DNA from 2 places in the Caballeronia sp. LZ003 genome. Region 2 is predicted to be linked to the other one. Evidence: riboswitches for the same ligand, from Rfam matches in the RefSeq annotation. Region 2 holds a riboswitch; the other holds the start of a gene.
The links. A riboswitch is a leader RNA that binds a small molecule or an ion and turns the genes downstream of it on or off. The one in region 2 is predicted to bind cobalamin.
Positions count from the first base shown of each region.

Region 1: linked by a shared signal. The riboswitch ahead of QCE79_RS03000 (TonB-dependent receptor domain-containing protein) and the one ahead of QCE79_RS26590 (CbtB-domain containing protein) in region 2 are both predicted to bind cobalamin.

Region 1 covers NZ_JARUXJ010000001.1:647,793-659,519, forward strand. Annotated here, with positions in the region: gene ilvD (dihydroxy-acid dehydratase) at 1-736, opposite strand, end outside; gene QCE79_RS02965 (LysR family transcriptional regulator) at 849-1,784, shown strand; gene lgt (prolipoprotein diacylglyceryl transferase) at 1,822-2,718, shown strand; gene QCE79_RS02975 (SIMPL domain-containing protein) at 2,746-3,477, opposite strand; gene QCE79_RS02980 (EVE domain-containing protein) at 3,571-4,029, opposite strand; RNA gene ssrS (6S RNA) at 4,107-4,289, opposite strand; gene QCE79_RS02990 (cell division protein ZapA) at 4,412-4,726, opposite strand; gene QCE79_RS02995 (ATPase) at 4,723-5,109, opposite strand; cobalamin riboswitch at 5,346-5,670, shown strand; gene QCE79_RS03000 (TonB-dependent receptor domain-containing protein) at 5,756-7,633, shown strand; gene QCE79_RS03005 (iron ABC transporter permease) at 7,660-8,658, shown strand; gene QCE79_RS03010 (ABC transporter ATP-binding protein) at 8,655-9,437, shown strand; gene cobT (nicotinate-nucleotide--dimethylbenzimidazole phosphoribosyltransferase) at 9,448-10,500, shown strand; gene QCE79_RS03020 (adenosylcobinamide-GDP ribazoletransferase) at 10,589-11,350, shown strand; gene QCE79_RS03025 (histidine phosphatase family protein) at 11,335-11,727, shown strand, end outside.
Region 2 covers NZ_JARUXJ010000004.1:534,940-546,666, reverse strand. Annotated here, with positions in the region: gene QCE79_RS26615 (cobalamin biosynthesis protein) at 1-5, shown strand, start outside; gene cobO (cob(I)yrinic acid a,c-diamide adenosyltransferase) at 2-604, shown strand; gene QCE79_RS26605 (cobyrinate a,c-diamide synthase) at 609-1,910, shown strand; gene QCE79_RS26600 (DUF1289 domain-containing protein) at 1,907-2,143, shown strand; gene QCE79_RS26595 (CbtA family protein) at 2,205-2,987, opposite strand; gene QCE79_RS26590 (CbtB-domain containing protein) at 2,997-3,227, opposite strand; cobalamin riboswitch at 3,263-3,387, opposite strand; gene QCE79_RS26585 (histidine phosphatase family protein) at 3,429-3,977, shown strand; gene QCE79_RS26580 (DUF1428 domain-containing protein) at 4,039-4,410, shown strand; gene QCE79_RS26575 (antibiotic biosynthesis monooxygenase) at 4,450-4,764, shown strand; gene QCE79_RS26570 (hypothetical protein) at 4,819-5,184, opposite strand; gene lhpI (bifunctional Delta(1)-pyrroline-2-carboxylate/Delta(1)-piperideine-2-carboxylate reductase) at 5,210-6,154, opposite strand; gene ppk2 (polyphosphate kinase 2) at 6,367-7,263, shown strand; gene QCE79_RS26555 (hypothetical protein) at 7,270-7,476, opposite strand; gene QCE79_RS26550 (efflux transporter outer membrane subunit) at 7,606-9,132, opposite strand; gene QCE79_RS26545 (efflux RND transporter permease subunit) at 9,141-11,727, opposite strand, start outside.

The DNA.
Region 1 (11,727 bases), on a different contig from region 2:
CTTTCTTCACGGCCTCGACGAGCACGCGCGCCGATTCGCCGGCGGAATCGACCTTCTCCTGATCCGGGTTCGCCATCGTCGAGGAATAGAGCAGCGACATGCCGAGCGCCTCGAACGAGGAGCTCATGGTGTTGGCCGTGTACATGCCGCCGCACGAACCGGTGGACGGACACGCGTTCTTCTCGACGCCCTTGAAATCTTCCTCCGACATGCGCCCGGCCGTGAACTCGCCGACCGCCTCGAACGACGACACGATGGTCAGGTCCTTGCCCTTCCAGTTGCCCGGCCGAATGGTGCCGCCGTACACATAGATGCCCGGCACGTTCATGCGCGCGAGGCCGATCATGCCGCCCGGCATATTCTTGTCGCAGCCGCCGATCACGACCACGCCGTCCATCCACTGTCCCTGCACGGCCGTTTCGATACAGTCGGCGATGACTTCGCGCGAGACGAGCGAGTACTTCATGCCTTCGGTGCCCATCGACATGCCGTCCGAAATGGTCGGCGTCCCGAAGATTTGCGGATTCGCGTCGGACTTGCGAATGGATTCGACGGCGGCATCGGCGAGACGCTGCAGACCCGCGTTGCACGGCGTGATGGTGGAGTGACCGTTGGCGATACCGATCATCGGCTTGTCGAAGTCTTCCTCCTTGTAACCGAGGGCGTAGTACATCGAGCGGTTCGGCGAACGTGCGACGCCCTGCGTGATGTGTTTCGAGCGGCGATTGAAGGGCATGGCTGCCTCCTGAGGGGATCGTGGTTCTTGGTGTGGTGCAGGAAGAATGCAGTGTCGTCGATGTATCTGTCCAATATATTATTCAGGGTCTATTGAGTCGCAAAACATATCGATGCCAGTCGAACTCCGCCTGCTGCGCTACTTCGTGACCGTCGCCGAGGAGATGCACTTCGGCCGCGCCGCCGCGCGCCTCGCCATGACGCAGCCGCCGCTCTCGCAGGCCATCCGTGCGCTGGAAGACGCGCTCGGCGTCGTGCTGTTCGAACGCACGCGGCGCACGGTCGAACTGACGCCGGTTGGCCGCGATCTGTTGCCCGAGGTGCGCCGCCTGCTTGCCGCCGCCGACGCCTTGCGTCCGCTCGCGCAGTCGCTTTCGCGCGGCGAGGCGGGCGTGCTCTCGCTCGCGTTCGTCTCCACGGCGGATTACGGCCTTTTGCCAGCGTTACTGCGCGAATTCAATGCGCGTTATCCGGGCGTGCGTCTGCAACTTACGGAAGCCACCAGCGACGTTCAGATAGACGAACTCGTGGCCGGCCGTATCGATGCCGGTCTCGTGATTCCGCCGCTGCCGCCGCGTCACGCCATGACGCTTTCGTATCTGCCGATTGCGCGCGAGCCGCTCGTCATCGCCATGTCGACGGATACCGCGCAGGAACTCGGGCAGGGCGCCGCCGAATGGACCGAGACGCCCGTCGATCTGCACGACTTGGCCAGCGCGCCGCTCGTCGTCTTTCCAAGGCGTCTCGCGCCGGGTTTGTATGACATCATTATGGGCTGCTACGGCGCGGCCGGTTTGACGCCGCGCATCGGACAAGAGGCGATACAGATGCAGACCATCGTGAGCCTCGTGTCCGCCGGCATGGGCGTCGCGCTCGTGCCGCAGTCGTTGCGGCATCTGCGGCGCACGGGCGTGGTGTATCGCCCGTTGCGGGAACCGGGGCCCGTGGTCGAAACCGGGCTCGTGTGGCGCGCGGCCGAAGTGAGTCCGGTGTTGAGCCGGCTCATCGAGATCGTGCGCGCGCAGGCTGCTGCCGTCGTTGCCGTATGATTCGCCTTTGAAGTTCGCCTGGCTCTTCCATTACACGATGCTCATACATCCCAATTTCGATCCCGTCGCGATCCATCTCGGACCGCTCGCCGTGCGCTGGTACGGCCTCATGTATCTCGTTGCGTTCATTTCGGCCATTGCCATCGGCAGATTGCGTCTGCGCTTGCCGCATGTCGCCGCGCAAGGCTGGACCGTCAAGGACATCGACGACATGCTGTTTTACGGCGTGCTCGGAACGATTCTCGGCGGCCGCATTGGCTATGTGGTGTTCTACAAGGCGAGTTATTACTTCGCGCATCCGCTCGATATCTTCAAGGTGTGGGAAGGCGGCATGTCGTTTCACGGCGGCTTTCTTGGCGTGACGCTCGCGATGGTCCTGTTCGCGTTTCAGCGCAAGCGCACGTGGCTGCAAGTGACGGATTTTGTCGCGCCGATGGTGCCGCTCGGACTGGCGGCGGGGCGTCTCGGCAACTTCATCAACGGTGAGTTGTGGGGCCGCGTGACCGACCCGGCCGCGCCCTGGGCCATGCTCTTCCAGAATTCCACCAACGACGACGCCATCTGGCTCGCGAAGCATCCGCAGCTCGATGCGCAATACAATCTCTCGGAGATTTTCTCGCGCTATCACATGCTGCCGCGCCATCCGTCGCAGTTGTATGAAATCGCGCTGGAAGGGCTCGTGCTGTTTGCGGTGATCTACCTCTTCGCGCGCAAACCGCGGCCGGTGGGCGCAGTGTCGGCGTTGTTTCTGATCGGTTATGGGCTTGCGCGCTTCACGGTGGAATTCGCGCGCGAGCCGGATGATTATCTCGGACTCCTCGCGCTCGGCTTTTCGATGGGCCAATGGCTCTCGCTGCCAATGATCGTCGCGGGCATCGTCATGATGGTGTGGGCGTACAAACGTCAGAAACGCGTGTCCGGCAACGCGGCGTAAATCACGCCGCGTTCTCCGGCACAGCAGTTATCGCCCCATTTGCACCGAACCCGACACGTCGACGGTCACCGTCGTCGTGCCGGCTTCGAGCGCCATCGGCGCGCCGACCTTCGCGTCCGCGCCAAGCGAGCGGGCCTGCATCATCATCACCGGGCGCGGACCCGCGCCGCTGTGGCCCACGTTCACTTCGCGGATCGTGAAGTTGGCGTAGCCGAACGCCTGGCTCGTGGCCTGCGCTTCCTTGCGGAACGACTCGATGGCCTGCGTCGAGAGCTTCTGCTCGGCGGCGCGCTGCGCTTCGGGCGACAGCGAGAACGCGACGCTGCCGACTTGCATGGCGTTACTCATCTTGCCCGCGAGCTTGGACGCCGCCGCGAAGTCGTGCGATTCCAGCACGACCTCAGTGCGGCCGCGCCACGCGGAGATCTTACCGTCGCGATCCGTGCTCGGATAAACCGTGAACGAGCCGCTTTTCGCGGTCACGTTGTCGACGCCTTTTGCTTCGCGCAATGCGGCTTCGGCGCGCTGATTGAGCGTGGTGGTGAGCGACGATGGATCGGCCGCTTCCTGCTCGTAGAACAGCGTGATGTTGACGACATCTTGCGGCACTTGCGCGCTGGCTTGCGCGGATAGCGAGAGCACGCCGGATGGCTGCGGATTGGTGATTACCGTCTGAGCGGCGGCCGAAAGCGGAAGCGTGAGCGCGGCGCTCGACATCGCGACGAAGGCGAGGGCGGCGGCGGTTTTCTTGTCGATCATCTAAGGACTCCGAGTGCAAGAGCATCGCGTGATTCGCGACCGCACTTAGGCGCTTCGTTCGTTCCCTTAGTTCCCTTGAACGATTCGCGCGCCCTAGACCAGACGCTCGGTTATGAAGCGCCACTGCGCCTCGGTCACGGGCGTGATCGACAGCCGATTGCCGCGCGCCAGCACTTGCATGTCGGCGAGTTCCGCGTGTTCGCGCAATGTCGCGAGCGGAATCAACGGCGTCTTCTTGACGAAGCGCACATCGACGAGCATCCAGCGCGGCGTCTCCTGCGTGGACTTGGCGTCGAAGTACGGGCTTTTGGCGTCGAACTGAGTGGGATCGGGATAGGCCGTAGAACAGACTTTGGCGATGCCCGCAATGCCCGGTTCCGGGCAACTCGAATGATAGAAAAGCACGCCGTCGCCGACTTGCATCTGGTCGCGCATGAAGTTGCGCGCCTGATAGTTGCGCACGCCCGTCCACGGGAGGGTTTTCTTCGGCGCGTGCGCGAGATGATCGATGCTCGCTTCGTCCGGTTCGGACTTCATCAGCCAGTAGCGCATGATGGATTCGGCAACGGGGTTTTAAAACGGGCTCGACAAAAGCAAACGGCATCGGTATGAACCGATGCCGCTGGAGTAGGGTCCCCACCTCGGCCGCTAGGCCGGCATCCTGAACCTGGGTTCAAGATTGGTCGCAGTAAGCAACACTTCGGGTACATCAGACAGAGTGACGCGCGCGCCCGTGCTGCAAGTTTCCACAACCGTGCCAATGTAGCATTGGTTCAAGGAATATATGACCTTGGCGAACCAGGCAGGGAGTAGTCACTCTACACCAATCGAATGTCTAATGCAGCCTCTCGACACCAATTGCGCAGTTTCTTTTTTCGATTGACATCGCGCGACCGATTAGCGTTCGCCAAGGAGCGGCGTCGCAGCACTTCGGTCACTGCACTTCATACTGCGCGATGACAGCACCAAGCTGTTCGTTCATGGAGTGCATCGTGCGGCGAATTTCCTCGGCGGGGAAGGCCTCGCCATGACGCACGCTTTCTTGCAGCCTCAGCAATTCGGAAGCGAGTGAAAGCGCGGCCATCACCGCGATGCGGTCTTGCCCGCGCACGTTGCTTGCATTGCGCACCTTGTTCATCTCGGCGTCGACGCGTGCCACCGCTTCACGCAGCGCGCCTTCGGTTTCCGGCGAACAGGCGAGGCGATATTGCTGGCCGAGAATGGATACTTCGATCTGCGTGGTCGTCATGCCTTCTCTCCGTGATGATGCTCACTGTGCTCTCCCGCGTGCGCATGCTCGTGCGCGGCTTGCACATCGTGAGAACGGGCATCGAGGAGATCGAGCTGATTTTCCGTCTCGGCATGATTCGCGGACTTGCCGCGCGGCAACTTTTCGAGGATCGCGTTCAGGCGGACCTGCGCGTCGTCGATCTTGGCCGAGAGGGAATCACGTTCGGCTTGCAGCGTGTCGCGCTCCTCGCGCATTTGCACGAGCTCTGCCTGCACGTTCGCGTAGTCGCTACGCAGTTGTTCGATTTGTGCTTCAAGCGCGAGACGCGCCTGATTGTGCCGCTCGCTGATCTGGATCAGCCGGCCGATATTTCCTGACAGTGATTCGAGTTCGTTGAGCATGTGCTGCGTCCTCTAAAGACCTCGCATTCTAGCGCGGTTCAACGGAGCTTCCGATAATTGTCTCGTTTCGAGACGTAACAGCACGCGATCATGCGTGCATCGCGATGCATTCGTGTGTGGAAAGCGCGGGCGCTGCCGATGTGTTGCGACGGCGGGTTCTAGTTGGGTTCGTCGTGAGCCGTGTGTCTTGCGATGATCGGCCAGGGTCGTTTCTTGACGGTCCTGAATCGCGCTCCTACACTTGCCGCACTTTTGGTGCTCGCGTCCGCATTCTTTTGCGGGCGCAGTCAAACGGGAAACAGGAAGCGGCGCCGCCAAGGCCACGCCAACCTGTGCTGCCCCCGCAACGGTAAGCGACCGCAACGCAAGTTGCAAGTCGTCCCTTGCGCGTTTTTCGCCGCGCCGTCGTGTGAGTTTGCTTGCGAGTTTGTCTGATTCGCAAGAATCCGCCGCTCGACGCAGGCAAGGCGAAGAACGTGTCGATGCCACTGCGCTTCATGCGTGGGAAGGCGGGACGGTGTGTCGCCAGCCCGGATACCGGCCAACTGTTCAGCGCGTTCGTCTGTTCGCATTCGAGCGCGCTCGTCGCGCATTGGCCTTGCGGGGAGCGAGGTCGCGCCAGCCTACGCATGGGAACATTTCACGCATGGTATCGCCACTTGCCCGACACGCGGGCAGACGCAAAACGATCGAACGCGCCGCGCTCGTCGCCCTCAACACATGGCTGCTCGCTCATGAAGCGCTCGCGGACGAAGCCTCGCAACCGCCGCTCGCGCCCGTCGTCGTGACCGCGACGCGCACCGCGCAACCTCTCGCCGATACGATCGCGCAGACTTCGCTCTTCGACGCCCAGGATATCGCCGATAGCAATGCCTACGACGCGCTCGGCGTCATCGGTCTTGCGCCCGGCGTGCAGGTGACGCGCAACGGCGGCCCGGGAGCGAATGCAAGCGCGTTCATACGCGGCGCGTCCTCGACGCAATCGCTCGTTTTGATCGACGGCGTGCGTGTGGAATCCGCATCGCTCGGTTCGGCGCAGCTTGCGCAGATCATGCCGGATCAGATCGACCGCATCGAAGTCGTGGACGGCAACGTGTCGGCGCTGTACGGCTCGGGCGCGATCGGCGGCGTCGTGCAGATCTTCACGAAAGACGGCGAGGCGCATCCGCCGCGCTTCTACTTCGAGACGGAATACGGCAGCTATCACACGCAGCGGCAAGCGGCGGGCGTTTCCGGCGCGCTCGATAGCGAAGGCCGCACGACCTTCAGCTTCAACGTATCGCGCGAGAAGACCGATGGTTTCTCGTCGATCGATCCCGCGCTCGCGCCCAACGCCAATCCGAACGCGAACGGTTATCTGAACGAAAGCGTCGCGGCCACGCTGCGCCACAAGTTCGGCGACAAATGGGACGCGGGCGTGCGCTTCTATCAGTCGAACGGCATCGACAGTTTCGACGATGCCTACGGCTTGCCCGGCGATCTCAACGATTCGCACAGTCGCGTGCGGTCGACATCGGTGTTTGCGAACGGCCGTATCACGGACCAGTGGACCACGCATTTCACGGTCGCGCAGGGACAGGACCGCGCGAACATCGAGCAGAACGGCATCTATACGAGCCGCTTCAATTCCGAGGATCGCCAGTATCTGTGGCAGAACGACTTTCGCCTGACGGAGGCGCACAAGCTCCTGTTCGGTTACGAGCATCTCGACCAGACGCTCGATTCGGATCAGTTCAGCGCGCCGGATCGTCACGTGAATTCGGTGTACGCGGGCTATGTGGGACGCTTCGGTCCGAGCGAAGTGCAGGCCAATCTGCGCCACGACCAGTATTCCGATTTCGGCGGCGCGAACAGCTACTATCTGGGCTATGCGTACAACATCGACACGCACTGGCGCGCGAGCGCGAGTTACGCGGCGTCGTTCCGCGCGCCGAGCTTCGACGATCTCTACTATCCGTTCAGCGGCAATCCGTCCATTCAGCCCGAGCGCAGTCATTCGGTGGAAGCGGCGCTGCAGTACGCATCGGACCAAGTGGGCGTGCTGCGCGTGACGGCGTTTCAGACGCGCTATTCGAATCTGATCGATTACGTATCGGACGGCAGCGGCTTCTATATCGCGCAGAACGTCGGACGCGCGAAGGTGCAGGGCGTCGAGGGATCGTGGGCAGGGCATGTCGGCGCCACTGATTTGCGCGCGGGCGTGACGTTCCAGAATCCCGTCGATGAAACCGGCAATCAGGACCTGACGCGCCGTGCGCGGCGTTTCGCGAGTTTCAGCGCGCATCGCTCGATAGGAAGCTGGCGCGTGGGTGGCGAGTGGATCGTGAGCGGTGCGCGCAGCGATTACGATTCGACGCTCGCGGGCTATGGCGTCGTGAATCTGTCGGCGCGCTATGACATCACGAAGTCGTGGTACGTGAGCGCGCGTGTCGACAACCTCTTCGACCGGAACTATGAACTGGCTTATTCGTACAACACGCCGAGGCGCGGCGCTTATGTCACGCTCGGCTGGCGCCCGTCGTGAGCGACACCGTTGACCTGCGCCGCGCGATGAACGCGAAACGCGCGTTAGGCATCTGGGCTGCGCTCGGGCTTGCCGCGTTGCTTGTGTTCGTGGCGTCGCTCGCGCTCGGCAGCGTCGCGTTGCCCTTGCCGCGCGCCATCGCGGCGTTGCTGCACGCGCATGCGGCCGCGCCCGATATCGCCGATGACATCGTGCTCACCTTGCGTTTGCCGCGCGCGCTTGCGGGTTTTGCTTCGGGCGCCTTGCTCGCGCTTTCCGGCGCGCTGCTGCAAGTGCTGTTGCGCAATCCGCTGGCCGAGCCGTACGTGCTCGGCGTATCCGGCGGAGCGGCGACCTTCGCACTCACGGCGATGCTCGCGTCGCTGCCGTGGTGGGGCATCGATCTGGCGGCGTGCGCGGGCGCGTTCGCATCCATCGTGCTGGTGCTCGGACTCGCGCGACGCGACCTGTGGCACGGCGATCGCGATGCCTCGCCGCGTCTTCTGCTGACTGGGGTCGTGATAGCGGCGGGCTGGGGCGCGCTCATCACGTTGATCCTCAGTATTGCGCCGGAGAATCGCTTGCGCGGGATGATCTTCTGGCTGACGGGCGACCTGAACGGCGCAGCGACGCCGTGGCCCGCGCTGATCGCGCTCGTCGTCGCGATGATCGTCGTCGTGCCGCTCGCGCCGCAACTCAACGTGCTGTTGCGTGGCGATACGGCCGCGCGTTCGCTCGGCGTGCCTGTCTCGCGCGTGCGGCTGTCGGTGTACCTCGTCGCATCGCTTGCGGCAGCGGCGGCTGTCACGACGGCGGGCACCATCGGCTTCGTTGGGCTCGTCGTGCCACATCTATTGCGGCTCGCGTTCGGCAACGATCAGCGCATGCTCGTGCCGGCGTCGGCGCTGGCAGGCGGCCTCGCGGTGATGAGCGCCGATCTCGTCGCGCGCACGGCGATCGCGCCCGCGCAATTGCCGGTGGGTGTGGTGACCGCACTCGTCGGCGTGCCGATGTTCCTGTGGATGCTGCTGGCGAGACCGCGATGACCCTGCATATCGAACACGTCAGCTTGCGCGCGGGCGCACGCACGCTCGTGGAAGACCTCACGCAAAGTATCGGCGCGGGCGAGATGTGGTGCATAGCCGGGCCGAACGGCGCGGGCAAGACCACGCTCATTGGCGTGCTCGCGGGTTTGACAAAGCCGGCCAAAGGCGCGATATCGCTCGATGGCCGCGCACTCGCGTCCTGGCGCGCGGCGGATCTCGCACGCGCGCGCTCGCTGATGCCGCAAAGCTCGCACGATGCCTTCAGCGCGACTGTACTCGACACCGTGCTGCTCAACCGCTTTCCGTATGTCACGGGCTGGGGCTGGGAGAGCGCCGAAGACCGCGCTGCCGCGCGTGCCGCGCTCGATGCGCTCGGTCTTCTATCGTTCGCCTCGCGTGATGTCCTGACATTGTCGGGCGGCGAACGGCAACGCGTGACGCTCGCCGCCGTGCTGTGCCAAAACACACCGCTCTTGCTGCTCGACGAACCGCTCGCGCATCTGGACCTGCATCATCAAATCGATTGTCTGCACGTACTGGCCGACGCCGCGTGCAAGTCGGGCCGCACGGTGATTTTCTCGTGTCACGATCTCAATCTCGCGCGGCGCTTTTCGACGCACGCGCTTTTGCTCGATGGCAAGGGCGGCGCGCACGCCGGTCTCGTCGCGGACGTGCTCACGCCTGAACGCGCGAGCGCCGCGTTCGGCTATCCGCTAGCCTTGATCCGCGATGGCGAGCACGAAGCGCTCGTGCCGTCCATTCCCGTTGCACGCACCTGAAGGATTGCCGATGTCAAACGCTCACGACTTGCCTACGCCCCGCGCGCCAGACCGTTCGCGCGAAGCCGAACTACAACGCATCATCGATACGAAAACGAAGCCGCCGGGCAGCCTCGGTCGGCTCGAAACGCTCGCGCTGCAAATGGGCGTGATTCAGCGCACGACGAAGCCGTGCATCGAGCGCCCGGCGATGATCGTGTTTGCGGGCGATCACGGTATCGCGACCGAGGGCGTGAGTCCGTATCCGCAAGAAGTGACCGCGCAGATGGTCGCGAATTTTCTGGCGGGCGGCGCGGCGATCAACGCGCTGTCGCGTTCGGTCGGCATGACGCTCGAAGTGGTCGATGCGGGCGTGGCGACACCGATTCCCATCGATAGCGGCTACGAGCGTCTGTCGCTCGGCCTCGGCACGCGCAACTTCGCGAAGGAAGCGGCGATGTCGCGCGAGACCTCGCTCGAAGGCATCGCGCGCGGCGCGGCGCGTGTGCGGCATCACGCGGCGCTCGGCACGAACGTGATCGGCTTCGGCGAGATGGGGATTGCGAACACGTCGGCGGCGGCGTGCCTGATGAGCCGTCTGTGCGGTGTGCCCATTGGCGAATGCGTCGGACGCGGCACGGGTCTCGACGATCGCGGCCTTGCGCACAAGCGCGACGTGCTTGGCCGAGCGCTCGCGTTGCATGCGGCCGAAGGCGATGCAATCGACACGCTCGCGACGTTCGGCGGCTTCGAGATCGCGATGATCGCGGGTGCGTGTCTCGCTGCGGCGGACGCGGGCATGACGATTCTCGTCGATGGCTTCATCGCGACTTCCGGCCTGCTCGTCGCGGCGAAGATCGCACCCGAGGTGCTCGACTACTGCGTGTTCGCGCATGCGTCGAACGAGGCGGGGCATCGGGGCATGCTCGCGCATCTGCATGCGGAGCCGCTGTTGCAACTCGACATGCGGCTTGGCGAAGGCACGGGCGCGGCGCTCGCGTTGCCGATCCTGCGCGCGGCCGTTGCGTTCGTCGATGAGATGGCGAGCTTCGAGGCGGCGGGTGTCACGGATAAGCGAGAGTGACGGCGATGAGCATCATCCGCAAGCGCTGCACGAGGTCGGGGCGCGTCACTGCGTTCAGGCGCGCGGGCGTCTCGACCCGCTTGCCGCAATGACCCGTCCGCTCGACGAACTGCGCTACTTCTTCACCGCGCTCGGTTACTTCACGCGCGTGCCGGTGCCGCGTTGGGTTGGCTTCGAGCGCGCTTATCTGAACGCGGCGGCGCGTTATTTTCCGCTCGTCGGCGTGATGGTCGGCGGTGTTGCCGCGCTCGTCCTGCTCGCGGCGTTGCGCGTGCTTCCGTTGGGCGTTGCCGTGTTGCTGTCGATGGCCGCCACGCTCGTGCTGACCGGCGCGTTCCACGAAGACGGTCTTGCCGATTGCGCCGACGCCTTCGGCGGCGGCTATACGCGCGATGACGTGTTGCGCATCATGCATGACTCGCGCATCGGGGCGTTCGGCGCGATTGCGCTCGTCATTGCACTGGCGCTCAAGTGGCAGACGCTTGCGAGCACGCCGCCGCTTATTGCCGCATGGTTGCTGATCGCCGCGCACGCCGCGAGCCGCGTTTTCGCCATCAGCTATCTCGTCACGCTCGACTATGTGCGCGCCGAGGGCAAGGCGAAGCCGGTCGCACAGCGCATGAGCGCGGGCTCGTTTCTGATTGCGATGATCTTCGGCGTGCCGTGGCTCTTTGTCATCGACTGGAAATTCGCCTGCCTGACGATCGCGTTGCTCACGGTGCTGCGCTGGGCGATGGGACGTTACTTTGTGAAGCGCATCGGCGGCTATACGGGGGATTGTCTCGGCTTCGCGCAACAGGTGTTCGAACTGGCCATTTATCTCATCGGGCTCGCATGGATCTCGTACTGATCCGGCATCCAGCCGTGCGCGTCGATGCAGGCGTGTGCTACGGCCAGACCGATGTTCCCTTGCTGCGCGATGTGAATGCATCGGCTTGCGCTCTGAAGGCGCGCATGCTGTCGCTGAACGTGCCCGCGTGTGTCGATGGCTGGCATTCGAGCGGACTCGTGCGATGTGCATCGCTGGCCTCGGCGTTGAGCGGTGGCATCGCGCCTCACGTCGATGCGCGCCTCGCCGAGATGAACTTCGGCGCATGGGAAGGGCGCGCGTGGGATGCGATCGATCGCGCGCTGATCGATGCCTGGGCCGCGGATATCGAACACGCGAGGCCGCATGGCGGGGAGAGTCTCGTGCAGTTCGCCGGGCGCGTGGAGGACTGGTTGCGC
Region 2 (11,727 bases):
CATGAAAACCGATACCGAATCGCATTTGCGCATGACCCAGCGGCGCAAGGAAGGCCATGAGAAAAAGCAGGCCGCCGCCGACCATGAAAAGGGCCTGTTGATCGTCAATACCGGCAACGGCAAAGGCAAGACCACCGCTGCATTCGGCATGGCCATGCGCGTGCTCGGGCACGGCATGAAACTCGGCGTGGTGCAATTCATCAAAGGCGCGCTGCATACGTCGGAACGCGATTTCCTTGGCGCAATCGCGCATTGCGATTTCGTGACGATGGGCGATGGCTATACGTGGAACACGCAAAATCGCGAGGCGGATATCGCCACGGCGCGCAAGGGATGGGACGAAGCACGACGCATGATCCAAAGCGGCGAGTATCAGATGGTCGTACTCGACGAGCTCAATGCCGTGCTCAAGTACGAATATTTGCCGCTTGAGGAAGTACTCGGCGTGCTCAAAGCACGGCCGGCCATGCTGCATGTCGTCGTGACGGGACGACACGCGGCCGATGAGCTCATAGAAATAGCCGATCTCGTCACCGAAATGCGCCTCGTAAAGCACCCTTATCGCGAGCAGGGCGTCAAGGCGCAACGCGGCGTCGAGTTCTGACGCAATGGCAGACTGTCCCGCACTCTTCATCGGCGCGAGCGCGTCGCATCAAGGCAAGACCACGGTGACGGCCGCGCTTGCACGTCATCACACGCGGCAAGGCAGGCGCGTGCGCGTCTTCAAGACCGGGCCGGATTTTCTCGATCCGATGATTCTCGAGCGGGCATGCGGGTCGCCCGTTTATTCGCTGCATCTTTGGATGGTCGGACTGGAAGCGTGCCGCGCGATGCTTTCCGCGGCCGCCAAGGAAGCCGACCTTATTTTGATCGAAGGCGTAATGGGCCTCTTCGATGGCACGCCGAGCAGCGCCGATCTCGCCGCTGCGTTCAATGTGCCAGTGCTTGCGGTAATCGGCGCGCATGGCATGGCGCAAACCTTCGGCGCGCTTGCGTTCGGACTTGCGCGTTATCGGCCCGATGTGCCGTTTCATGGCGTGCTTGCAAATCGCGTGGCGTCTGCGCGCCATGCACAGATGCTGGCCGAAGCCATCCCCGAAGGGCTGCGCTATTGCGGTCATTTTTCGAACGCGGACGATATCGCGCTACCCGAACGTCACCTCGGCCTTACTCAAGCGCGGGAAGTGGCGGACCTGGATGCGCGTCTCGACCGCGCCGCCGATGCCATTGCCGCGACCACGCTTGCCGATTTGCCGCCGCACGTTCGCTTCGACGACGACATCACGCTAAGTGCACTGCCGCGTCTTCTCGACGGATTGCACATTGCGATCGCGCGGGACGCCGCGTTTTCATTTATTTATCCCGCGAATGTCGATTTGCTAAAGGCATCGGGCGCAAGCGTCAGCTATTTTTCCCCGCTAGCGGATGAGCCCGTACCCGCTCATGTCGATGCGCTCTACTTGCCCGGCGGCTACCCCGAGCTTCACGCCGCGACGCTTGCTTCCAATGCGTGCACGCGCGCTTCGATAAGAGAACATATCGCGCGCAATTGCGCGGTAGTCGCGGAATGCGGCGGTATGCTCTACCTGCTCGACGCACTGACGGATGTCGAAGGCAATCGTCATTCAATGCTAAGCGCCCTTCCCGGCGACGCCACCATGCAACGCCGTCTTTCGCGGCTGGCGATGCAACGAGTCGACACCGCCCACGGTCCGCTCACCGGCCACACCTTTCACTATTCGACGCTCAAGACATCGATGCAGCCTTTCACGACAGCCACGCACGCAACGACCGGTGCGCAGGGCGAAGCGCTTTATCGTCATGGCGCGATAACGGCCACTTACATGCACGCTTACTGGCCCTCGAATCCTGCGGCAATGGCTGCGCTCTTTCGCGGCGAAGCGCTATGACGACACCGACCGAAATCGGGCCACGCGATCTCGCCGAGATGATCGGACGCGCCAGCGCGCAGGAACCAATCGGCTCGCCGTGCACCGGCGTGTGCAAGCTCGATGCATCGAGCGGCCTGTGCGCGGGATGCTTTAGAAGCCGCGAGGAAATTAAATTCTTTAGAACGATGGACGATCACGCGAAGCTCGCGTTGTTCGACCAGTTGCTTGAGCGGCGCGCGGCCTCGCAATGAACGAAGGCCCGCGCTCGTGCTCAAGCGACGCGGGCCTTTTGACATCCATCGAGCATTCGATTCAGGCAGCGGCCATGCGACGCGCGGCCGGACGCTCGAGTTCACGTGACGCAAGCGCGCCGAAGAGCAGTCCAAGCGTTGCCCAGATCAATGCCTGGATACCGACGGCAGTCAGCCTGAAATTCCACAACAACGACGCGGAAAAGTCGGCGGGTACTTCGTCGACAGAAGGCAGTGCCACTTGCGCGATAACCATCAGGACGACATAACCAGCCGCCGCAATAAGCGCCGCGTTCCAGTTGCCGCGACGCGCCTGCAAGCGTCGCTGCGCATAGACCGCGAACACCGCGCCGACGATTGATATCGCCACCATGCCGAAGAAAAGCGCCGTACGCGGACCGATGGTTTCGGCATTGCCCACGGCGGGCGGGTTTGGGGGATATTTGATGAACGGCACGAGCGCAACGCTAACGAAACCAATGAGCGCAAGCAAAACCGACGTTCCGCGCGCATGCAACGAGCCGAGCCGCCCATAAGCCAAGGCAAAGATCAGCGAGAAAATACCGCCTAAAGCCGTGCCGAACACCACCACGCCCGTTAGTAAGCCCAAACCCGCTTGCGTGTCCCGGCTAACGAGTTCTTCATCATCACCATGACTATGCGATTGCGCTGCCGCCGCTTCATCGTGATGATCGTGTGCGGGCGCTTGTGCATGCTCGTGCTGTTCTTCGAACGCGATAGCCCGAGCAACTGAAGGTTCGCCGAAGCCGCGCGCAAAGCCAAAGCCGATCAGGCCCGCGACGAGTCCCGCGACCATGCCGCGTATAAGCAAGTTGCGAATCATGCTCCGTCCTCAATGGCACGGAAAGCCGAGCAAGTGTCGGCCATCGTGAACGAATTCGTGGACGTACATGCCCGAGATAATGGACGTTGCACCTTGCTCGGCGCCGACGAAATAAATCGCGATCAGCAGAACGAGGCCGATAAAAACGGTCCAAGGAAGGACCTCACGCACCGGAATGGGGACCGGTGCATCGTTAGCGGGCGTTGCAATACCAGCGGAAAAAGCCGGCGCGTTGGACATATTCATTGAAATTTCTCCAGGGAAAAGCGCGTCCCGATAGACGAAGAGCATGCAGCGGGGTCTGACTCGCGGCATCGCGCTCTTAGCGCGAACCGCATACAGTGGCGCGACCGTGCCGGGCTTCCACCGGCTTCCTCGCACTGCAAGCTTGCCATTCTATGATGATTGCCGGCAAAGTAAAACGACCATGAGCTAAAGCCTATGCAATCGACATTGATTTTGCTGTGCCACGCCGCCACGCATGCCATGAAAAGCGGGCGTTTTCCGCAAGGCGACGAGCCTGTCGAACAGGCTAAATGCACGCTCGATGTCCCGGGCGAGCCAAGCCGCGTCACATCCAGCCCGGCCCGCGCTGCTTGCGAAACAGCGGCTTGGATCACGACAGCTTTTTCGATCGATGTCGCATTCGACGATATCGACTATGGAGAATGGCGCGGTCGTTCCATTCGCGAGATTAGTGAGCGCGAGCCTCAAGACGTTGCGGCATGGCTTTCCGATCCCCATGCAAGGCCGCATGGCGGCGAGAGCGTGGCAATGCTGTCAAAGCGCGTTGAGAAAGCGCTCGAGGGGCTTGCTTCGAATACGGAGCACGAATGCTGCATAGTCGTAACGCACGCCATCGTCATGAAGGCGGCGCTCTGTATCGTGCGCGACGAACCGTTGTCGTCGATACTCAAGATGGATCTCGCGCCGCTATCGTCCGTCTTGCTCAAGTTCGCGGAAGGCAAATGGACAAACGTGCCCTCCTGAACTTAGATGGCCGCTCGGTGCTCAAAGCAAGCAGCGACTGGTTCGCTCAAAGGAGACAGCAATGGCGCACTATGTGGATGGTTTCGTCGTACCAGTGCCGATCGACAAGGTCGACGCGTATCGCAGCATGGCCGATGCAGCGGGCAAAATATGGCTGGAATATGGCGCGCTGCAGTTTGTCGAATGTATTGCCGACGATGTTAAGCCAGGCGAGCTCACCTCGTTCCCTCGAAGCGTACAGCTCAAGGAAGGCGAAACGGTGGTCTTCTCGTGGATCGTCTATGAATCGCGCGAACAACGTGACGCCGTCAACGCCAAAGTAATGGAAGACTCGCGCCTTAAGAGCATGATGGAAAACGGCGAACCGCCGTTCGATCCCAAACGCATGTTCTTCGGCGGCTTCAGGACGCTGGTCGAACTGTCAAAGGCCTGATTATTTTTCGAATGCCTAAAACCAAGGAGCCATATCGACATGTACATTGCCATGAACCGCTTCAAGATCGTTCCAGGCGCGGAAGCCGATTTCGAACATCTCTGGACAAGCCGTGACACGCACCTCAAGGAAGTGCCGGGCTTCGTGGAGTTCCATCTGCTAAAGGGACCGACGCGGGATGACCATGTCCTCTATTCGAGTCACACGATCTGGACAAACCATGCTGCGTTCGAACAGTGGACTCAGTCGGATGCATTTCGCGCCGCGCATCGCAATGCGGGCGGAGAAACCAGGCAGCTTTACTTAGGCCACCCGGAATTCGAAGGCTTCGAAGTGATTCAGACGGTTAAATAAGAGCCGCCTGTCTTACAAGACCGTGAACGAATTGCGTCGCTCGCTAAGGCCTTCCTAAGCCTTAGCGCCACGCGCCATTCGCTGCAATGTCGATGAATCGATGGCTCCGGCACAAATGCGCACGGCCTCCTTAAGCGTACGTGGACGTCCCTCGCCAAACTGCGATTCAAGCATGGCGACGGCGCGTAAGCGTTCGTCATTGCCCAGCTTCTCGCCAGTCGCAAGCTCCAGCACGGAGATAAAGTAAGCAGCCGGCGGCGCCGCGTTAGGCTGTGCGGACGCACCGCCTGATCCATCATTCCCGTCGTTGCGCGCGGGAAAACCGGGCGTCCATCTGGTGTCGTATCGGCTATTCATGGGTCTGTTCATTTGGGTGCCAAGGCGCTTGCGCCAGCTTTCGATTGAACAGACATTCAGCAAGGACCGTTCCAAGCCAGCTCGCGCCTTAATTAGCGCTGTTATTTTTGTCTAACAATAAAGCTCTAGCAACTCGACATGCAGCGAGATCCCATGCCGCGCATCCGACGGACTTAAATACGATCGGGCGTTCGTTTTGCACGCTCGCCGTGATTGCTTGTGCAAGTGGATTGACGTTTTCCCATTTCACACCAGCAAGGATGAAATCCCCCGCTTCATGGCGCGCCCCCGCCGGGTCATCGACATACAAAGCGCTTGAATCGATAGTGCCCGGCGCTATTTCTGCCGCATCAGGCGTAAAGGCGCCAACACCGATGACCAACCGATCTGCTCGCGCCGGCAGCGTATAGACAGGCTGCTTGCTGGTGGTCGCGGTGATGACGACATCGACAGCTTCAGGAATGTTTGAGCTTTCAAGCGCCGCTAGCTTTGGCGAAGCCGCTGCGTGGGCCTTGCAAAAGGCATTCGCACGCTCGGTTCGCGACCCCTGGACGATGATCGATGCATCGGGATAAACGCTCGCGATCGCCTCCGCATGGTAGGCCGCCTGCTTGCCCGTACCTATCACCAGCACCTGTTTCGGCGGCTGCGCGCTTAGAGCGCGGATAGCGAGCATCGATACCGCCGCCGTTCTGCGCCCCGTTACAGTAGGGCCGTCGAGCATGAATTGCGGCACGCCGGTGACGGCATCGAATGCGGTGACCTGTCCGTGAATCGTGGGCAAACCAAGCGCACCGTTACCCGCGCACACGTTGACGAGCTTGTGCATGGCCAAGTCCGCCGCGCTTGCAGGCATCGACAACATGATCCCACCTCGCGCAAGCGGCACCACCATGCGCTCCGGACTGACGATGCGGCCCGCCGCGTAATCGAGCATGGTGGCGGCGAGCGTGTCGACCAGGCGGTCATAAGGAACGAGCTGCGCGGTGCGTTCGGCGTCGAAAATTGGAATCGCGCTTGAGGTTTGATTCATCGTGTCTTGGCCTCGGAAGGGAAAGTTGCCATCGCAATGCCACTGAAATATCGCAACATTCTAACGGCGTAAGCGACCTCGACAATTTGCCCTTGATGCACTAAACGCGCAAAGCGTTGCATACGCCGTCATATGATTGCCTTCTAATACAGTCATAATCAAGCAATCTGCGCCGCAAAAATTGCAGCGGCAAGCCGCCCACGGAGCCCCCAATGAACGAGATGGACAAGCAGCGCCGCTTCCATGCCGACCTGATCGACAGCTACGACGAAGAGTTCGAAATGGAGATCGACGACCGCTTCCTGGATGGCGAGGCAGCGTTCTCCGACGAGGAACGGCAGCTTCGTAAGACCTATTTCCGCGAGCTATTTCGCTTGCAGGGCGAACTGGTGAAGTTGCAGGATTGGGTCGTGCATACGGGCCATAGACTCGTGGTGATTTTTGAAGGCCGCGATGCGGCCGGTAAAGGCGGTGCGATCAAGCGCATCACGCAGCGGCTGAACCCGCGCGTGTGCCGCGTCGCTGCTCTGCCTGCGCCGAATAATCGTGAACGCACGCAATGGTATTTCCAGCGCTACGTATCGCATCTTCCGGCAGGCGGCGAAATCGTTCTGTTCGATCGAAGCTGGTATAACCGCGCGGGAGTAGAACGCGTGATGAACTTCTGTACTGACGCCGAATACGAAGAGTTCTTCCGTTCCGTGCCCGAGTTCGAAAAGATGCTCGTGCGTAGCGGCGTTCAGATCATCAAGTACTGGTTTTCTATTACCGATGACGAACAGGAAGTGCGCTTCGAGGCGCGTATTGAAGATCCGCTAAAGCAGTGGAAGCTGAGTCCGATGGACCTCGAAAGCCGACGCCGCTGGGAAGCCTATACAGCCGCTAAGGAAGTCATGCTGCAGCGTTCACACATTCCCGAAGCGCCGTGGTGGGTGGTTCAGGCCGTCGACAAGAAGCGTGCGCGGCTGAACTGCATGCATCATCTGTTGAGTCAGGTGCCGTATCACGAGATCGAGCACTCTGCGATTACGCTGCCCGAGCGCGTATTCAATCCGGATTATTTGCGGCAGCCCGTGCCGGAAACCATGTACGTCCCGGAGATTTACTAAAGCGCTTTAGCAGCAGTGACTGCACCCGATGTGTTCCTGACGGTGCAGCGTGCGGCGAATGGCAAACTGATACGCTTGCTGCGAACCCTTGAACACCATCACGAACATGACTTGCGCGAGGTTGAAGTCAAGGGTGACCATCAGGCGCATGAGTAGCAGCAGTGGCAGCACCACGGCTGGTTGATACAGTTGTCGGGCAATTAATGCTTTCATCTTTAGCTCCCATTTCCATATAAGAATTTTAGGGATTTGCAGGCCCGGGATAAATGGCCCGCGGATGAAGACATATGTTCCCCGATACGAACAATAAGGCCCTGCATGCTGCAGGGCCTTGAAGACACATTACTTCTGCGCGAGACTCGGCTCAGGCACCGGCGCGGGCATCGCATCGCCCCAGCCGCCGCCTAATGCACGTATCAAGTTGACTGTGGATACCGCCTGCGTTCCCGCAAGCTGCACCGAAGTACGCTGCGATTGCAGCACAGTGCGCTCCGCATCGATCACATCGAGATAATTGACCGCACCTTCCGTGTACTGCGTTCGCGAGAGTTGTGCCGCGCGCACTGAAGCCTTGACCGCATCCGATTGCGTAGCCGTCTGATCTTCGAGAATGCGCAAGTCGGACAAATTGTCTTCTACCTCACGAAATGCAACGAGCACTTGTTGCCGATAATTCGCAGCGTCCTCTTCATAGATTGCACGTGCATTCGCAAGATTGCCCTTGCGACGGCCGCCATCGAAGATTGGAATATTCAGCGCCGTTCCCGCGAAAGGGCCCAGCAGGAATGTTCTGCTCGACCATTTGAAGAGATCGCCAAGCGTTGCCGACTCGAAGCCGCCTGCGCCCGTCAACGTGAGCGAAGGGAAGAATGCAGCCTTTGCTACGCCTATGCGTGCATTTGCTGCGGCCATCGAACGTTCAGCAGCAGCAATGTCAGGACGACGCTCAAGCAAGGTTGAAGGCAAGCCCGGTGGCACGCGAACCGTCACTGGCTTGAGCGGATTCGCCGCCACGCTGAATTCAGCCGGCGTCTTGCCGAGCAGCACCGCAAGACTATGCTCGGACGATGCGCGCAGACGTTGCACGGTCATCGCATCCGAGCGCGCGGTCGCGAGCTCGGACTTGGCGCGCGCCACATCGAGCTCACTGATGTCGCCTTCATCGAAACGGCGCTGCACGAGTTTCAACGCTTGCTCGCGCAACGTAACCGTGCGCGTGAAGACATCGTTCTCCGCATCGAGCTCGCGCAGATTGAAGTAGTTCTGTGCGACGTCCGCTTGCAAGGCCAACTGCACCGAGCGGAAAAGCGCTTCGCCTTGTTGCGTGTCGGCGTTGGCGGCCTTGACGGAATCCGAAACGCGGCCGAACAAATCGACTTCATACAATGCGCTCGCCTGGGCACGCCACAACGTTTGTGCAGGCACATTGGCATCGGCCGGCAGGAACTGCGATGCCGGCGAGAACTTCTCACGCGTCGGACCGAAGCCTGCATCGAGCGTCGGGAACAGACCCGCACGCGCAGTCTGGTTGATTGCGCGCGCTTCCTTCACGCGTGCCGCTGCTGCCTTGAGGTTCTGGTTCGCTTCCTGCGCCTGACGTTCGAGATCGTTGAGCGCGGGATCATCGAACAAGGTCCACCACTCGCCGCGCATCATTTCTTCGGAGGGTTGAGCCGTTTTCCAGGTGCCCGTTTCCGAAGGAGCAAGCGCGCTCGTATCGCTGGTTCGTTGCGGCGTTTCCTTGTAAGCGGAAGGCGCATGCACATCCGGCTTTTCGTAAGTGGGCGCGAGCGAGCAGCCCGCGACCACCAGCAGCGCCGCCATCAAACCCGGAAGGCCCAGCCATCGTTTCATATGCAACTTGTTCATGTTTGACCTCATTGCGCCTCGTAAGAGCCGCCGATACCCCGCATCTGCGGATGCGAGCCGTGCTTGTCCGTCACATGCTCCGTGCGCGAGAGCTTGCGCAGGATCACGTAGAAGACCGGCGTCAGCATCAGACCGAAGAGCGTGACACCCAGCATGCCGAAGAACACCGCAACGCCCATTGCATGACGCATCTCCGAACCCGCACCCGAAGACAGTACGAGCGGCACCACGCCCATGATGAAGGCGATAGATGTCATGAGAATCGGGCGCAAGCGCAAGCGGCTTGCTTCGATCGCGGCCTGCACGATCGAGCGTCCCTGCATCTCCAGTTCGCGGGCGAACTCCACGATGAGAATCGCGTTCTTCGCCGACAAGCCCACCAGCACCATTAGACCAATCTGCGTGAAGATGTTGTTGTCGCCATCCGTAAGCCAAACACCGAGCAGCGCCGACAGAATGCTCATCGGTACGATCAGGATCACCGCGAGCGGCAGGGTCAGGCTTTCATACAACGCTGCAAGCACGAGGAACACGAGCAGCACGCTGATCGGGAACACCCACAAAGCCGCATTGCCCGCGAGAATCTGCTGATACGTGAGATCGGTCCATTCGAACTTGATCCCGCGCGGCAACACTTCCGCGGCGATTCGCTCCGCCGCTGCCTGCGCCTGACCCGATGAATAGCCAGGAGCCGGACCGCCGTTGATGTCAGCTGCCGTGTAGCCGTTGTAGCGCACCACCATTTCCGGACCATAGGTCGGCGTCACCCTGACGAGCGACGAGAGCGGCACCATGTCGCCATTCGCGTTGCGGGTCTTCAGCAAGCCGATATCTTCAGGGTTCGCGCGGAACGGGGCATCGGCCTGCACGCGCACTTGATACACGCGTCCGAAGCGGTTGAAGTCGTTCACGTAGAGCGAGCCGAGATACACCTGCATCGTGTCGAAAACATCTGTCACGGATACGCCAAGCTGCTTGGCCTTGACGCGATCCAGATCGACGTTCAGCTGCGGCACGTTGATCTGATAGCTCGAGAACGTCGGTCCGAGTTCAGGCGTCTGCGAGGCACGCTTGATGAACGCCTGCGTCGCATCCGCAAGCGCTGCGTAACCGAGCGCACCACGGTCCTCCAGTTGCATCTTGAAACCACCGAGTGTACCCAGCCCGAGAACCGGCGGAGGCGGGAACACGGCGATGAACGACCCCTTGATACCCGCATACTTCTGATTCAGCGCACCCGCAATCGCATTGGCGGAAAGTGCCTTGTCATGCACGCGGTTCTTGAAGGGCTTCAACGTCACGAACACGATCCCCGCGCTCGATGAGTTCGTAAAGCCGTTCACCGACAAGCCCGGAAATTCCACCGCGCTTTCCACGCCCGGTTGCTTGAGCGCGATGTCGCTCATCTGCCGGATCACGCCTTCGGTACGGTCGAGCGATGCGCCATTGGGCAATTGCGCGAAGCTGATCAGATATTCCTTGTCCTGCGCGGGCACGAAACCGCCCGGCACAATCTTGCCCATCAGAACCGCACCTGCAAGCAGCACGGCATACAGCACCATCATCACGGCCTTGCGGTTGATGACGCTCTTCACGCCCTTGCCGTAGGCATCCGAACCGCGATGAAAGACCTTGTTGAACTGACGGAAGAAGCCGCCGAACACGCGGTCCATGCCACGCGTGAGCCAGTCCTTCGGTTCATCGTGACCCTTGAGCAACATCGCAGCCAGCGCGGGCGACAAGGTCAACGAGTTGAATGCGGAGATCACCGTTGAGATAGCGATGGTCATCGCGAACTGCTTGTAGAACTGACCCGTGAGGCCCGACATGAACGCGAGCGGCACGAACACGGCCACGAGCGTCAAGGCAATTGCGATGATCGGCCCGCTCACTTCGCGCATGGCCTGATACGTCGCCTCTCGGGCAGATAACCCCGCTTCGATATTACGTTCGACGTTCTCCACGACGACGATTGCATCGTCCACCACGATGCCAATCGCGAGGACCATCCCGAACAATGACAACGCGTTGATCGAGAAGCCGAACGCAAGCAGCAGCGAGAACGTGCCGACAATCGACACCGGCACCGCCAGCAACGGAATGATCGAAGCACGCCAGGTTTGCAGGAACACGATCACCACGAGCACGACCAAAGCGATGGCTTCAGCGAGCGTATGAATTACCGCTTCGATACTGGAGCGCACGAACTGCGTCGGGTCATAGACGATCTGATACTCGAGACCCGCAGGCATATCCGCCTGCAGTTCCTTCATCGTCTTGCGCACTTCATCGGAGATTTGCAGCGAATTTGCACCCGGCTGCTGATTGATTGCGATTGCAACCGCCGACTTGTTGTCGAGCAAGGAACGCAAGCCATACTCCGATGCTGCGAGTTCGACGCGCGCCACATCGCTCAGATGCGTGACCGCACCATCGGGCGATGTCTTCAGCACGATGTCGCGGAACTCGGACTCGTTCTGCAAGCGGCCGCGTGCATTCACGTTCAGTTGCAAGGGCGTATTCGGCAGCGTGGGCGAACCACCGATCACGCCTGCCGCCACCTGCACGTTCTGTTCACGAATGGCGTTGACCACG